Regions from separate parts of the Vibrio sp. SCSIO 43137 genome, predicted to be linked through region 2. Evidence: riboswitches for the same ligand, from Rfam matches in the RefSeq annotation. Region 2 holds a riboswitch; each other region holds the start of a gene.
What was found. Region 2 has a riboswitch for thiamine pyrophosphate ahead of thiD (bifunctional hydroxymethylpyrimidine kinase/phosphomethylpyrimidine kinase). Riboswitches for the same ligand answer to the same signal wherever they lie in the genome.

Region 1: another riboswitch for thiamine pyrophosphate. It lies ahead of thiB (thiamine ABC transporter substrate binding subunit); the one in region 2 lies ahead of thiD (bifunctional hydroxymethylpyrimidine kinase/phosphomethylpyrimidine kinase).
Region 3: another riboswitch for thiamine pyrophosphate. It lies ahead of thiC (phosphomethylpyrimidine synthase ThiC); the one in region 2 lies ahead of thiD (bifunctional hydroxymethylpyrimidine kinase/phosphomethylpyrimidine kinase).

What each region holds. Positions count from the first base shown of each region.
Region 1 is NZ_CP116383.1:3,001,518-3,004,792, reverse strand. It holds gene mpl (UDP-N-acetylmuramate:L-alanyl-gamma-D-glutamyl-meso-diaminopimelate ligase) at 1-458, shown strand, start outside; gene PK654_RS14015 (flavin prenyltransferase UbiX) at 458-1,075, shown strand; TPP riboswitch at 1,129-1,232, shown strand; gene thiB (thiamine ABC transporter substrate binding subunit) at 1,277-2,260, shown strand; gene thiP (thiamine/thiamine pyrophosphate ABC transporter permease ThiP) at 2,348-3,275, shown strand, end outside.
Region 2 is NZ_CP116383.1:2,559,367-2,562,641, reverse strand. It holds gene PK654_RS12015 (ABC transporter permease) at 1-252, opposite strand, end outside; gene PK654_RS12010 (ABC transporter ATP-binding protein) at 305-1,051, opposite strand; gene thiD (bifunctional hydroxymethylpyrimidine kinase/phosphomethylpyrimidine kinase) at 1,059-1,883, opposite strand; TPP riboswitch at 1,966-2,088, opposite strand; gene PK654_RS12000 (MetQ/NlpA family lipoprotein) at 2,226-3,035, opposite strand; gene PK654_RS11995 (methionine ABC transporter permease) at 3,095-3,275, opposite strand, start outside.
Region 3 is NZ_CP116384.1:188,660-191,934, reverse strand. It holds gene PK654_RS16665 (carboxymuconolactone decarboxylase family protein) at 41-496, shown strand; gene PK654_RS16660 (helix-turn-helix domain-containing protein) at 525-1,292, shown strand; TPP riboswitch at 1,414-1,512, shown strand; gene thiC (phosphomethylpyrimidine synthase ThiC) at 1,630-3,275, shown strand, end outside.

The sequences.
Region 1 (3,275 bases), 440 kb from region 2:
TGGCTAAGTTTGTTAACACCAAACGCAGACTTGAGCTAAAAGGTATTGTCGGAGATATCTCTGTTTACGATGACTTTGCCCACCACCCGACGGCTATAGAGCTGACCTTAGGCGGGTTAAGAAACAAAGTTGGTGAGAATAAGATCATTGCAGTACTGGAGCCAAGGTCTGCAACAATGAAAATGGGTGTTCATAAGCAGACTCTGGTGGCTTCCCTTGAGCAGGCGGACTCTGTTTATCTTTATCAGCCAGACAATATTTCATGGTCAGTAAGTGAAGTCACGGAGCATTGTCGTCAGCCGGCTTACACTCATAATGAAATTGAACAACTGGTTGCCGCTATTGTTGCTGAAGCTAAAACGGGCGACCAGATTCTGGTCATGAGTAATGGTGGCTTTGAAGGTATTCATGGCAAGCTGATAGCGGCACTGGAACAGAAACAGAAGGTAGTAAATTAATGGAGCAGAAAAAATCCATCACTCTGGCATTTACCGGTGCTTCTGGAGCGCCATACGGCTTGCGACTGTTAGAGTGCCTGCTGGCAGCCGATTACCGGGTCTATCTTCTGATCTCTTCTGCTGCCCGGGTTGTCCTCGCTACTGAAGAGGGGTTAAAGTTGCCTGCTAACCCTGAAGCGGCCAGAGATGTGCTGGTTAAGAAACTGAACTGCTGTGAAGAAAACCTGATTGTCTGTGGCAAAGAAGACTGGTTTTCACCGGTGGCATCCGGCAGTGCTGCACCTAAGCAGATGGTGATCTGCCCTTGTTCTGCCGGCAGTGTTGCCTCTGTTGCCCACGGAATATCAGATAACCTGATTGAACGAGCCGCAGATGTAGTATTGAAGGAGCGTGGACAACTGCTAATGGTGGTGCGTGAAACACCATTCTCGACTCTTCACCTGGAGAATATGCATAAACTGTCTCAGTTGGGCGCTACCATTATGCCGGCAGCCCCCGGTTTTTATCATCAACCTGAGTCCATAGAAGATTTGGTCGACTTTATGGTAGCGAGAATACTGGACCACCTTGGTATTGAGCAGGGACTGGTTCCGCGCTGGGGCTATGATCAGCGTTAACGGATTTCTGGCTGTTTTTCGTAGCCGAAACCACTAATTCAGATTACAATCATCCGGACTCATCGGGGTGCTGCATTTTTGCGGCTGAGATTAAGCAATTAGAACCCGTACACCTGAACCAGATAATACTGGCGTAGGAATTGAGCTGGGATATATCATCCTTCCTCATACCTGTGCCGCTCAAACCAAGGAGAGCGTCCAGTGAAATACACTATTTCTGCATTAACATTAGCCCTTTCATTTTCATCCTTCGCATCGGATAAGCTGACAGTTTACACCTATGATTCATTTGCTTCTGACTGGGGACCGGGTCCTGCGGTAGAGAAAGCCTTTGAAGCTCAGTGCGGCTGCGATCTGGAATTTGTTGCCCTTGACGATGGTGTTTCCATTCTTAACCGTCTTCGTCTGGAAGGCAGTAAAAGCAAAGCGGATATTGTGTTAGGTCTGGACACCAACCTGATGGCAGAAGCAAAAAAATCCGGATTATTGGCAGAGCACAAGGCAGATACGTCGGCAGTAAATCTGCCTAACGGCTGGAGTGATACTACTTTTATTCCTTATGATTACGGTTACTTCGCTTTTGTTTACGATAAAACTAAGCTGGCTAATCCGCCGAAAAGCCTGAAAGAGCTGGTAGAAAGTCGTCAGGATATTAAGGTGATCTATCAGGATCCCCGCACCTCAACACCGGGACAGGGCTTGATGCTGTGGATGAAGTCCGTTTATGGCGATGACACGGCCGCTGCATGGAGCCAATTGGCTAAGAAAACCGTTACGGTAACCAAAGGCTGGTCTGAAGCCTATTCTATGTTCCTGAAAGGAGAGTCAGATATGGTGCTCTCCTATACCACCTCTCCGGCTTATCATCTGATTGCTGAGAAGGATGACAACTACCGTGCAGCGGATTTCAGTGAAGGGCACTACATGCAGGTTGAAGTGGCTGCCAAGACAAAAAATGCCGCTAACCCGCAACTGGCTGACAAGTTTATGCAGTTTATTCTGTCTGGTGACTTCCAGAATGCTATGCCGACCGGAAACTGGATGTATCCTGTCACCGCTGTCGACTTGCCAGAGGGCTTTGAGTCTCTGACCAAACCAAAACAGTCCCTGAGCTTCACTCCCGAACAGGTTGCCGGAGAGAGAAAATCATGGATTCGTGAGTGGCAGAGTGCATTAACTAAATAATCTCTATAACCCTGTGCTGCAGATGCCTATTTGCAGCACATTAAATTATTCAGGGCAGGAAAGTCTCAAGTTCAGGTAGAGAAACAGATGCAGAGAATCCCTAAATCAGGTTTCGTCGTAGCAGCAGCGATTTTGCTGTTTGTTATCTCTGCCCTGAGTGCCTTACTGCTCTATACCCCTGAAGTCCGCTTTAGCCAGTACTGGAACGACGGCTACTACCGGCATGTTACCTATTTCAGCTTCTATCAGGCATCTTTGTCTATGCTGATAAGCGTCTCTCTGGCGATTCCCGTTGCCCATGCGTTAAGCCGCAGACAGTTTTTCGCCAAGGCTTTTTTGCTTAAGGTATTTTCTATAACGCTGGTTTTGCCGGTTCTGGTGGGGGTTTTCGGCTTGCTGGCGATATATGGCAACAGTGGTCTTGTGGCTGAACTGTTTCAATGGCTGGAGAGGGAACTGCCTTTTTCAATTTATGGCCTGAACGGCATTCTGCTGGCCCATGTGTTTTTTAATCTGCCCTATGCCAGCCGCCTGTTGTATCAATCTCTTGAAACGATTCCTGAGCAACAGCATAAGCTGTGTGCTCATCTGGGCATGAGTCACTGGGATAAGTTCCGGCTGGTGGAGTGGCCAAGGCTGCGTCAGCAACTACCTCATGTATGCGGGCTGGTTTTTATGCTCTGCTTTACCAGTTTTGCCACCGTAATGGCGCTGGGTGGAGGGCCTAAATCGACCACTATTGAACTGGCAATCTATCAGGCGATTAAGTTCGATTTTGATTTGCAGGCAGGGGCAGTATTGGCACTGTGGCAAATGTTACTTTGTGCCTTGTTATCATTTTCCATACAGAGAATGGCAAAACATACTCCGCTGATTTCGCAGCGGTGTGACAATCCCCTTGCTGTGACAAAAGACAGCAGAAGGGCAAGGTTATGGGACGGCTTCTGGATTGTTTCTGCGGTTATTCTGGTTATTCCCCCCCTTATTATGGTGGTGATAAGCGGACTAAACAGCA
Region 2 (3,275 bases):
CATCTGTAAGGCAAAAAACAGCCCGCAAGTTAGCCCGAGAGCTAAACCAAGCAGTATCTCTTTTGCTGTCACCAGTGTATGTGCCAGCAAAACGTCGTATCTCTGGTATAGCTTGCTAAGCACGGCTGCCGGAGAGGGCAGAATAAAAGCAGGCAGCTCAAGCAACGTGACAATTAACTGCCAGACAATAAGTAACACTATTACGGTTGTTATCAGATGAAATCCGCGCTTACTGCTTTTAGTAGCAGCCAGATAAGCAGATGATTGTTGTGTTTGCTTTTTACGTTTTTGAGTGTGTGTCAGCTCAGACATAGTCTTTCTCCAGCGTCTGAATAATCTCCTGCTGCGCAACAGCAAGAGAGGCATCCATATTTCGCGGGATAGCGCCCTGAGGTGAAGGGAGCTTAACTGCGCTGGCCGGCTGGCCGGTCATAATATAGATATGGTTACCGAGCCTGAGTGCTTCCTGTGGATCATGGGTGATCAGGATTACTGTCTTATTTTTCAGCAGGCGTGCAGAGAGGTTTTGCAGCTTATAGCGTGTCACTGCATCTAATGCTGAGAAGGGCTCATCCATCAGAATAACAGGCTTATCCTGCATCAGGGTTCTTGCCAAAGCTGCCCTCTGTCGCATTCCGCCGGAGAGTTGATGAGGAAGTTTTTCTGCGTGCTCTGACAGGCCAACAGCGTCAATCAGTGACAGGGCTTTTTGCTTCGCTAGTTGAGCATCGTCAGGTGTAGTGAATATCAGGCTAAGGCAGACATTATCTATCACCGACAGCCACGGCATCAGCAAATCCTGCTGCGCCATATAAGCAACCTGGCTGCTGTTTTCCGAATGCCAGATAACATCACCGCAGAAGTTCACTTTGTCAGATAACAGTCCGGCCAGATATCGCAGCAGGCTGGACTTGCCACAGCCACTTCTGCCCAGAATACAGTTCCATTGCCCCTGAAAGATCTGCATATCCAGTTTGCTGAATACCGGATATTGGCTGTCGGCATAGCTTAGTTCTGCCCGGCGGATATCAATCTGCACAGGATTGATCATGGTGCGGCTATCCATTGTTCTGGCTGGCAAAAAAGTGATGTACCGGCCCGTGACCCTGGCCGATATTGAGTTGGTCGGCGTGGGCTATGGCCTGTGATATGTACTCTTTACCTGACTGAACGGCCTGTTGCAGTGACTGGCCTTGTGCCAGGTAACTGGCGATAGCCGACGAAAGGGTACAACCGGTGCCATGAGTGTTTTGGGTGTTTATTCGTTTTTGGCTAAGGCGGCTAACTGTATTGGCTTGTATCAGTAGATCTGTACTATCTGATTCGTTCTCAAGGTGGCCACCTTTTAGCAGGACTGAGCGGGTATCAAGTTCTCTGAGTTTGTCCGTCAGAGTTCTCATTTCTGCTTCTGTCTGAGGCAGGGGCGAACCGGTAAGTGCTGCTGCTTCGGGAAGGTTAGGGGTAATCACTGATGCCAGTGGTAATAGTTCTGACTTAAGAGTTTCAATAGCCGATTGCTGAAGAAGTAGATCTCCGCTGGTGGCCACCATAACAGGGTCTAGCACCAGATGTTGTGGCTGGTACTGTCTTAGCTTTGCTGCCACTGCGCAGATTACTTCAGAATCAGCCAGCATACCTACTTTGACAGCAGAGATTGCCAGATCGGAAAAAACCGAATCTAATTGCTGAGAGACAAAGTCTGCATCAACGGGATAAATGCCGTCTACTCCAAGGGTATTTTGCGCTGTCAGAGCAGTAATAACAGAACAGGCATAACTTCCGGTGGCTGAAATGGCTTTAATATCGGCCTGAATACCGGCACCGCCGCCGCTGTCAGAGCCTGCAATTGTGAGAACAATGGGTGTGGAGTGATTCGCTGTCATAGTCTTTTCCTAAACATGGACGTATAGGAAAAACAGCTGCCTGAAAACGGAGAATGCTTAAGAGATCAAAGCATGGTCAGATGAGGCATCGCTATTAGTTCCCTACGTCAGTATTAACTGCATCAGGTTCAACGGGTCCCATTTTACTGGTCTCAGCTTGGGGCTTTTACTCTGGGTAAAAACCTTAGCTCCCCGACTAATATCTAGAATTTGTTCGCCACGCAGTGTAGCAAATCCAACTTTGAACGCAAGCTATGGTTTTAACCCGCGTTTAGTACAGAAATGAAAAAAGCCGGGTTAGCGGCTTTTTTCATTATGGGCGGTTACTGTAAAAGGAGGAGATTACCAGCCTTTAACTACGCCGCCTTTAAAGATGTCAGATGCCGCGTTATAAACATCTTCAGTCTGGTATGCCTTAACAAAATTCTGTACGTTTTCAGCATTAACATTCTCTTCGCGGGCAACGATCAGGTTTACATACGGAGACTCTTTATCTTCAACAAAGATACCGTCTTTCTGAGGAGTCAGGTCAATGCTGCTTGCGTAAGTTGTGTTGATGATAGACAGAGCCACGTCGTCAAGAGAACGTGGAAGCTGAGCGGCATCCAGTTCAACAATAGTGATGTTTTTCGGGTTTTCTACGATATCACGAACGGTACCCTGCAGGCCGACATTGTCACGTAGCTTAATCAGACCTTGTTGCTCAAGAAGCAAAAGAGCACGGCCAAGGTTTGTCGGATCATTTGGTACTGAGATACGTGCGTCGTTAGCGATTTCATCAACAGATTTAACCTGCTTAGAGTAACCGGCAATCGGATAGACAAAAGAGTTACCTGCGATTGACAGCTTGTAGCCACGGTCAACAATTTGCTGATCAAGGTATGGCTTGTGCTGGAATGCGTTGATATCAACTGAGCCATCATCCAGTGCAGCATTCGGTGTAACATAGTCTGTGAAAGTCACCAGCTCAACATCCAGGTTGTACTTCTCTTTTGCTACTTTAGCGGCAATCTCAGCAACCTGTGCTTCGGCACCAGCCATGACACCTACTTTGATTTTACTTGTGTCAGCTTGTTTCTCTCCGCAACCGGCAAGGATAAGGGCGGAAGCGGCGGTGGTTACGGCCAGTAGTTTCTTAAGGCTAAATTTCATCTTGATATCTCCTGTATAATTTTGAGCTGTTTTATCTCGTCTGTAGCAACAGCTTTGGTTTATCTGTGGTCTACCCGGCGAACAACGGCATCGCCAAGTGATTGAATAATTTGAACTAAAATAATAAGCATCACCACGGTGACGGCCATAATCACCACGTCATAACGGTGGAAGCCATAGCGGATAGCAACGTCTCCCAGACCACCACCACCAACGGTACCGGCCATAGCGGAATAGCTG
Region 3 (3,275 bases), on a different replicon from region 2:
GTCTGAACAAAACCACAGTCTGAACAAAGGAGATAAATCAATGAGTCAGAGAATCAACTACTTTAATGCAGCACCCGAAGGTATCCAGATTTTGCTGGAACAAGAGACCTACCTGCGAAACCAGTTTGAACAACAATCCCAGCTGTCACACACTCTTTGGGAGCTGGTAAAACTGAGAGTGTCACAAATCAATCAATGCGCCTTTTGTATTGATATGCACAGTAAAGATGCGCTTAAAGGTGGTGAACAGGCAGACAGGTTGATAGGCTTAAGTGCATGGCGGGAGATGCCACTATATAGTATTAATGAACGCATTGCCCTGAACTGGGCAGAGGAACTCACCCTTAACGGAACCGCATCTGAAGCAGACTATCAGTCAGCACTGGATGCGTTTGGTGAACAGGGCTTGGTTATTCTTACTCTGGCGGTCAATGCTATCAATAGCTGGAACCGGATCGCAAAGGTGTTTAAACCCGAAATAGGCAGCCTGTCCTAGTTAAGCTTTAAATCAAAGATTAAGAAGAATGGATTTTCGAATCATAAAACCTAAAGGAAAGCTATCCGGCCATATTCAGGCAATATGGTCGGTGCGCAATGGGACAACCGAACATAGCCCTGTCCGTAAACCTTTATATTGTGACGGCGGCTCCGGGGTCACTTTTCTGATCCGGGGAGATATCTGCCTGTCCGATACTTCGGTTAATCAGGATATCTATGTTCAGAAGAACAGTAAGACGACCCAGATTATAGAAATTAATGAAAACACGCAGCTTTGTGGTATCCGCTTTCACCCCGGAATGATGCCCGATTCATTTTCGGATATCACTGCAGTTGAAGCGGATACCGGGTCAATCCCTTCTATCAGCAGCCTATACTCTCTTCTATTATCTGAAGCAAAACTGACTAGCCAGCTCACCACTATGTATCGCTGGTGTAGTACGCATCTCGACCTGAATGATCCTGAATTAATAAAGCGAAACCAACTGCTCAGTCACACTGAACAAGGTAAAATCGGTGAACAATTTCAAACCAGCCAGAGGCAGATTGAACGAAATTTTAATCAATGGATTGGGATGAGCCCGAAAAAGTATCAGCGCCTGCGCAGGGTACACTCAAGTTTAACGTATCTGAGGGATAACCCTGACACTCCCCTTTCCGACCTCGCTTTAGCCAAAGGTTTTTCCGATCAGGCTCATATGACACGGGAATTTAAATCCTTTGTACTGACAACCCCGGGCAATATCAGCCAGAAAATTAAGGCCAAAATACGCTCAGGAAACTCAGGGCACTGACTTTTTCAGCCAAGCAATCATAAGTCCCGGTTAAAACGTCAATAAAAGCTCCGCTGATTTTCATATTTTGCTTGGTTTACAAACAGTTCTGCTATAACCTTTGTCGTGCCCATACTGGGCGCCATACTTGTCGGAGTGCCATTTGGCTGAGACCGTTTATTCGGGATCCGTTGAACCTGATCAGGCTAATACCTGCGAAGGGAACAAGAGAAGATGTCTTTTTTGCCAGAGATCTGTCTGGTGAAACCTATCTGTTGTCAGGTGCAGTTTTGCGCCCTGATCACTCTTGTAGCATCAATCCGGCAAGCATTTTATTTCTGAATAAAAGGAAAAATGCATGTCGAGTCGCAAACATCAAAGAGAGGAAGCGAAGCAATTTATAGATTCGCTTACCACTCAAGCTTACCCAAACTCTCAAAAAATTTATGCTCAAGGTTCCAGAGATGATATTCGTGTCCCAATGCGTTCCATCACTCTTTCTGATACCTTGATTTCAGGCACACCTGAAGAACCTATATTTGAACCAAATAACCCGGTTTCGGTCTACGATACTTCTGGTCCCTACACAGATCCTCTGCATACAATCAATATTTATCGTGGGCTGCCATTGCTTAGAGAGTCGTGGATAGATGAAAGGGCAGACACTCATCACCTGACGCAGGCCTCCTCTGAATATACCAATCAACGCCTTAGTGACGACACGTTAGATGAACTGCGCTTTCAGCATAATGCGCGCATTCGACGCGCAAAACCCGGTAAGCGCGTCACTCAACTTCACTATGCGCGACAAGGCATTATCACTCCAGAGATGGAATTTATTGCCATCAGAGAGAATATGCGAAGAGCTACGAACATAGACTCTCAACTTGCACATCAACATATGGGACAAGCCTTCGGTTCAACCTTACCAGAAGAGATCACGCCGGAGTTTGTTCGCAAAGAAGTGGCAGAGGGACGGGCAATTATTCCCTGCAATATTAACCATCCCGAATCAGAGCCTATGATTATCGGCCGAAACTTCTTAGTTAAGGTCAATGCAAACATAGGTAATTCTTCAGTAAGTTCTTCCATTGAAGAAGAGATAGAGAAGTTGATCTGGGCCTCTTTTTGGGGAGCAGATACCGTAATGGATCTCTCCACCGGACGAAATATTCACGAAACCAGAGAATGGATTCTGCGTAACAGCCCTGTGCCTATCGGTACGGTACCTATGTATCAGGCACTTGAAAAGGTCAACGGTATTGCTGAAAACCTCAGTTGGGAGGTTATGCGCGATACTCTGATAGAACAAGCCGAACAAGGCGTCGATTATTTCACTATTCATGCCGGATTACGTCTTCACCATGTACCAATGACGGTGGACAGAGTCACCGGAATCGTATCCCGTGGAGGTTCAATCATTGCCAAGTGGTGTCTGGCTCATCATCAAGAGAGTTTTCTATACAGCAACTTTCGGGAAATTTGTGAAATATGTGCTCAGTACGATGTCGCACTGTCGCTTGGTGACGGATTACGCCCGGGGTCAATTGCTGATGCAAATGATAAAGCCCAGTTCGCAGAACTGCATACGCTGGGTGAACTGACCCAAATTGCCTGGCAATACGATGTTCAGGTCATTATTGAAGGCCCCGGCCATGTCCCGATGCAGTTGATTAAAGAGAATATGGATGAGCAGCTTAAACACTGTCATGAAGCACCATTTTATACACTGGGCCCGATAACAACGGATATTGCTCCCGGTTATGACCACATTACTTCTGGTATCGGGGCTGCAATGATTGGCTGGTACGGCTGTGCCATGTTGTGTTATGTCACCCCGAAAGAGCACCTTGGCCTTCCGGATAAAAACGACGTTAAGACAGGCTTAATAACCTACAAACTGGCAGCACACGCGGCTGATCTGGCAAAAGGACACCCCGGGGCTCAGATACGGGATAACGCTATGTCCAAAGCAAGGTTTGAGTTCCGTTGGGAAGATCAATT